One region of the Marinomonas dokdonensis genome, then DNA from elsewhere that is predicted to be linked to it. Evidence: predicted binding sites of a transcription regulator. Region 1 holds the regulator's gene; the other holds the start of a gene.
The links. The regulator FliA, encoded in region 1, starts transcription of late flagellar genes. The targets are predictions, from matches to a motif close to CTAAAGTTNNNNNNNNNNCNGCCGATA.

Region 1 (3,428 bases):
GGTCAGAGTCAATTTGGCGCTGACCATTACGTAGAATATCAAATACGTTTTCGGCATAGTGACAGCAATCAACCAAAGCGGTTAATTGTAAAAATCCGGCCCCACCTTTGACTGTGTGAAAGCCTCGGAAGATAGCATTCAGTAAAGGTTTGTCATCTGGGTTTTGCTCTAGATCAACCAGCTGTTCAGATAGCTGCTCTAGTATTTCACCTGCTTCTACTAAAAAATCTTGTAGAATTTCTTCATCGACCTCGAAACTCATCCTCAGCCCCTTTTAGAAACCTAAACTCGATAATAAATCATCGACTTCATCTTGGTTATTAAGTACTTCTGGGTTGTCTGCAATATTGATCGCTGGACCATGTCCACGCGTGTCATCGACTTTTTTCTCTTTTACCGTATGTTCCATACCAGAAATACTGTCTACTCGACCCGCCACAGCGACCAAATGAACCAGTTTTTCTTCCACATCATGGATTAAACCGTTCACCTTGGTAATCACTTGTCCGGTAAGGTCTTGGTAACCTTGCTCAAGTAAAATCGTATTAAGATTGGAGTGCAGTGTGGTAGCACTGTCATCTGTATAAGCTAAGAATGCATCGATACGCTTATATAAATCACGGAATTCTTGGGGAGTTAGATCACGTTGGATTAAGCGTCCCCAGTCTTTGCGCAACTCTTTCGCACGAGTTTGCAATTCACTGGCAACAGGTACGCTATCGTCTACCATATCCATGGTTTTATTGGCCGCCGCACTGGTCATTTCAACGACATAGTTGAGTCGATCCGAGGCATCCGTAATGCGTGTTGCTGAATCATCATCTTTATTTACAAGTTCTGCTGAATCAAATTGAAAATCGCGAATGGCATCATGCAAGCTACGCGTTAAGAATCCAACTTCGTTATAAAAACTTTTATGTCGAGCTTCACTCAGCTCTTGGATGATTTTAATCGCACTACCAAAATCGCCTGCCTCAAGATGATTAACAAGATCTGTGGCACCGTTTTTTACTAGGCTTTCAAATTCGCTTATTTCAGACCCCAATTTACCTGACATTTGCCGCCCCTACTTCGTCGCGTCTATGCGTTCAAAAATCTTCTCAATTTTCTCTTTGAGAGCAACAGCCGTAAATGGTTTAACAACGTAACCGTTCACACCAGCTTGCGCCGCTGCAATGATCTGGTCACGCTTAGCCTCAGCGGTTACCATAAGTACTGGGGTACTTTTCAGTTTTTCGTCTGCTCGAACGGCACGTAGCAATTCGATCCCTGTCATACCAGGCATGTTCCAGTCAGTTACTAGGAAGTCTATGCTTCCAGCCTGAAGGATAGGCAATGCAGTGGTACCATCATCCGCTTCTACCGTGTTGGTAAAGCCTAAATCCCTTAACAGATTCTTGATAATTCGTCTCATCGTAGAGAAGTCATCAACAATCAGGATTTTCATATTCTTATCCAATGCAACCTCCATACCCTAAAGGTAATTTTTCACAACTCATAATTTAATCCTGCCAATCACTTAATCGGCTTCTTAATCGCATAGCCGCCTGGCTATGGATTTGGCTAACTCTTGATTCACTGACGCCTAATACAGCACCAATTTCTTTAAGGTTCAACTCATCATTGTAATAAAGCGAAAGAACCATTTTCTCACGTTCAGGTAAGCCATCAATCTCTTTGGCCAATTGCACCTGAAAACCATCATCTTCCGTTAATGAATAAGGTGTATTTTCATGGCTAGAAACAGGCGTATCTAAATTACTGGCATCTGAATCTAGCATTTCTTCGTAGCTAAACAATTGGCTCGACATGGAAGAATGTAAAATATCATGGTATTCGTCGATACCTATCCCCATGTGAGCAGCCACTTCTAAATCTGTTACATCACGGCCGGTTTTAGCTTCTAACTCTTTAATCGCGTTATTTACCGCTCGACCATTACGTCGCACAGAGCGAGGCGCCCAGTCGGATTTGCGCACTTCATCCATGATAGAACCACGGATACGTATGCCGGCATAAGTTTCGAAACTAGCACCCTTGGTAGACTCAAAACGTTTATAGGCTTCAATAAGTCCCATCATGCCCGCTTGAATCAAATCGTCCACATCCACACTGTCTGGCAATCTGGCCAATAGGTGGAAGGCGATTTTTTTCACCAAAAAAGCGTATTGATCTACGATTGCGTCAACCGAGACGGTAGCTTTTTTGTTATAGGTGTTATATCCGTTTTTACTCTGCATAAATGAGTCTTAACGACCTTTTAGTCACAAATAATTTTCATGGCTTTACACAACCTTACTACATAGTCCGCTACTGTGTGTTCGGTAGTAACATAACTTTACTAACTACCGTACTTTAGCGCCCCATACAATTGGTTATAGTGTTCTGCCGTATAAACTGCTCGGCTAATAATATTATGGGCACGGGCAGGTTCGATGTCATCTGGAATACGTTGTCCATCTGCAATATATACAACAGGCAAACCTTCTTCAACTACCACACTAATCGCCTCACCCAATGAAGCCGATTCATCCAGCTTACTCAGCACACAGCCATCAAGCTGGATCTGTGAGTAAACATCGATAACTGTCTTTAGCACTTGGCGCTGACTTGTACAGGGTAAAACCAAGAGTTTTTTAACATTTGCACGGGCTCGTTTCATCATCAGCAATTGGCGTTCTAAATTGGAATCTCTTGGATTCATACCTGCCGTATCAATCAACACTAAAGAATAATTCGCGTATTTCGCTAACACTTCATTTAGGTCAGAATATTCGCTGACGACTTCCACCGCTACGTTCAAAATACGCCCAAAGGTACGCAATTGTTCATGAGCTGCAATTCTGTAGGTATCTGTTGTCACAAGAACAACGCTGTCTGGCCCATGCTTCAGCACATGCTGAGCGGCAATTTTACCAATAGAGGTTGTTTTACCGACCCCAGTTGGTCCCATAAAAGCGATACAACCTTTTAACTCAGAGGCGCTAGAACGTACAGGAATATAGTCAGCCAAATGGGCTAGCAAACGATTCCAATCATCTTCTCGACCTTTGAGATCAATATCATCAAGCAGACGAGAAATAACAAAGTCTGATAAACCCAAGCGAGTTAATTTATCTCGAGCTTGAGCTTCAATAGGATCCACTTTCGCACCACTACTCGCTTGTACCAAGCTTTGACTTTGCTCTAGCATTTCACGAACGCGTAATAGCTCACGTTCCATGTCTTTAAGCTGTTTTGCGTCTTGCTGGTTACGAAGCGAAAGAGCTTCTTCTACGGAAGGGTCTTGATAATCAGGGGGCAAATCAGGCATATCGAATAAAGGCTTGCTGCTAGAGGTTGCAGGCACGGCTTCTTTATCCATTTTTTGCTGTTTAGCACGCTCTATGCGTTCTAAATAATCATCACTCGGACGCGCTCTCTCTTGA
Region 2 (3,428 bases), 130 kb from region 1:
AACGGTTTACTAGGGCCGGGTGTGGCAAAAACACTTGATGCTACGTCCATTCGAGTGACGGCTCCTCGTGATCCGAGCCAAAGGGTGACCTTCTTATCCATTCTTGAAAACCTGGAAGTTGAGCTCGGTGAAGAGCGCGCTCGCATTGTTATTAATTCAAGAACAGGAACCATCATCATAGGTCAGCATGTGAAGGTTTCCCCTGCAGCGGTGACTCATGGTAGTTTAACGGTAACCATCAATGAAATTCCTCCCGTTGTTGGCCAAGATGGAACGGTAACAGGTGGACAAACCATTCTGGCACCAAGAGCTGGGCTCGAAATTGATGAAACCAGTGGTCATATGTTTGTGTTTGATCCAGGTGCTTCATTGAATGATATTGTTCGAGCGGTCAATCAAGTGGGCGCTGCGCCTGGTGATGTGATGGCCATTCTTGAAGGATTGAAGCAAGCTGGGGCTATTAACGCGGATCTTGTGGTGATATAGGGTTAGCCATGAATACAGTACCTTCCAATGAATTTTATGCGGACTTTTCTTCGTTATCAGCGTTGAAAACGAAAGCACAAAAGGATCCTGATAGCGCCCTTAGGGAAGTCACCCAGCAGTTTGAATCTATTTTCATCAACATGCTGCTTAAAAATATGCGTAGCACCAATGAAGCCATTGGTGGCGGTTTGTTTTCCAGCGCTCAGACCAAACAGTATCAAGAGATGATGGATTCTCAGATGGCTCAAAGTTTGGCTAAATCGGGAGGGATTGGTTTATCTGAGGCGCTGATTCGACAATACCAACAAACTTCACCAGAGAGTTCGACAAGCCAAAGTCGACAAGACGACACGGATTTTCTTAATCAAGTTGCCAAGCAAGATTTAGCTCGTATTCAGGTGTTAGCAAAACAAGCCTCAATGGACTTTATAAGTTCAGTTCAAGAGGACAATAATATTACTGCTCAGACTGAGGCTGCTAGTGCACCATCGGCGTTGTCTGTGGTGTTTGATTCACCTGATGAGTTTGTTGATTCCTTGTGGCCCCATGCCCAAGCGGCCGCCCAGAAAATAGGCGTTGACCCTAAAGCGGTTTTAGCCCAGGCAGCATTAGAAACTGGCTGGGGGAAATACCCGATTGCCAAGGAAGATGGTGCTGCCAGTTTTAATCTCTTTGGCATTAAGGCAGATAACCGTTGGCAAGGGGATAGGGCGGTTGTAAATACCTTGGAATATCGTGACGGGGTCGCTAAGCGCGAAAAAGCAGCGTTCCGAGCTTATCAGTCTTTTTCTGAGAGTTTTGACGACTATGCCCGCTTTCTACAAACAAGTGAGCGTTATCAAGAGGCTTTGAGGGTAGGAGAGAATGCCACAGCATTCACTCAATCTTTGCAGCATGGGGGCTATGCTACTGACCCTCAGTATGCGCAAAAAATTAATAATATCATGTCGAGTGAGTGGTTTAAGCGTTTGTAACCTGCAGGCTCTCTTACATATAAAGTAAAGTTTTCTGGCTTTTGGCCGATAGTAGGAAATAAGTAATTATCCTATCTAAATATTCGCAATGAGGTGAGCAATGGGCTCAAATTTATATGGTATTGGTCTGTCTGGTTTGCAGTCGAGCAATGCCCGTATCAACACCACAGGCCAAAACACGGCCAATGTAGACACGGAAGGGTACAGTCGTCAAAAGACGAACACTTCCAGCTCTCACTTGGGTGGTGTGGAAGTCCGTGATACGACTCGCCTTGTTGATAACATGATTAATAGCCAAGTAAGAGCTGATACTTCGAACCACTCTTACTATGATACCTACAATAATATGATGTCACTTTCTGATGGCTTGTTAGCTGAAGACAGTGTTTCGTTGAATAATTACCTAAACGATGCTTTTAAAGCTCTGCAAGCGGTTAATAATGACCCCGCATCGCCTGGTCTACGTAATCTTGCTCACTCTAGTTTGGGAAGCTTAGTCGAGCAATACAAAGTCTTATCTAGCATGACCGCAGACCAGAGTCGCGCCGTAGACAATCAGTTAGAAGCATCATTGAAAGATCTAAACTCCCTTACCAAGCAGGTTGCCCATTTAAATGACCAAATCTTGCGTCAAGAGAGTAATTCATACTCGCCTGCAAACGAGCTGAGAGACCAGCAGGAATTATTGGCGGTGAAAATAGCTGAGTACATTGATACTGAAACCCAGTTCAATGATGAAGGCGTAATGAGTATTTCTTTGGCGAATGGTCAACCCCTTGTTCTGGATCGTCTTGCCCCTGAATTAGAAATGGCGCCAGACCCACTAGACCCAAAAAGAATTAAGTTAACAGTCGATTTAGGCCGCCACGAGGTGGGGATTAAATCGGAAGACTTAGGCGGGTCCATCGGTGCCCTAGTGGATTATCGACGTGACTTCTCTATTGATACAGACCGCACATTAGGCCAAAGTGCCATTTCGATAGCCGATGCTATGAATCAGCAAAATGCTCTGGGACTTGATGCCAATGGTTTGTTTGGCCGTGATCTTTTCTCTTTCGCCGATATTAAAATTCAAGCGGATAAGGCCAACACAGGAAAAACAGCCGATCTTGAAGTGCGCGTATCGCCAGGTAATTCTGCCAACATCCTTAAAGATACATATGAATTGATCAAAACCGGTGACAACAGTTTCTTGGTACAAACCTATGACTTGAATGGTGAGCCTTCAAGGCGTTCGGTGAATCTCGATGTGAGTGCTGCACCGGATAAAAATGGCTTCTACCAAGTTGCAGATTTGGGTGTTGATGTGAACTTTGGTGATTTAAGCGATTATGAGATTGGTGATACTTTCCAATTCTCGCCAACTCAAGGTATGGCATCTAGCTTTCAATTGGCAGCAAAAAATGGCGATGACATAGCGCTAAGCGGCCCAATGAATGTTTATACGGATTCTGGCAATTTATCAGAGGCGAAAATTTCTCTGAGTTCAGTGACTAATACAGACCCAGATAGCTCAGCGTTTGCGTCCAGTCGTGGCTTGTACCCAAATGCACCCCATAGTATACATTTTATGTCGAACAATGAGTTTCAGGTGCGTGATGCAAACGGTGGTGTTTTGGCGTCTATTGATAATGTACAAGATTATCAAAACTTACTTGAACAAGCGGGGTTAGCAGAGAAAGCTGGCTTTGACGTATCCTTATCTTCTATGCCGATGGCAGGAGATGTTTTTTCTATGGATATGGAAAATATTGGCGTTTCGAATAACTTTAATGGATTACTGTTAGGCGAGTTGCAGAATGAAAATTTAGTCGCTGGTCGCCAATCCATTTCTGAAGCCTTCTCAGATTTGGTGGCGCAAGTTGGCAGTAAGTCTGCTGAATTGGAAAGTAATGCGAAATCCAGCGAAATAATCATGAATCAAAGTATGGCGCGTCGTGACAGTATTTCAGCGGTGAGCTTGGATGA

Region 2: flgK (flagellar hook-associated protein FlgK) is a predicted target of FliA. The motif match lies at 1,485-1,511, and genes of this name have one in related genera.

The regions. Positions count from the first base shown of each region.
Region 1 covers NZ_JBRAND010000001.1:475,102-478,529, forward strand. The annotation lists gene ACUM5Y_RS02255 (chemotaxis protein CheA) at 1-262, opposite strand, end outside; gene ACUM5Y_RS02260 (protein phosphatase CheZ) at 275-1,057, opposite strand; gene ACUM5Y_RS02265 (chemotaxis response regulator CheY) at 1,067-1,447, opposite strand; gene ACUM5Y_RS02270 (RNA polymerase sigma factor FliA) at 1,503-2,240, opposite strand; gene flhF (flagellar biosynthesis GTPase FlhF) at 2,342-3,428, opposite strand, start outside.
Region 2 covers NZ_JBRAND010000001.1:606,167-609,594, reverse strand. The annotation lists gene ACUM5Y_RS02875 (flagellar basal body P-ring protein FlgI) at 1-486, shown strand, start outside; gene flgJ (flagellar assembly peptidoglycan hydrolase FlgJ) at 495-1,460, shown strand; gene flgK (flagellar hook-associated protein FlgK) at 1,561-3,428, shown strand, end outside.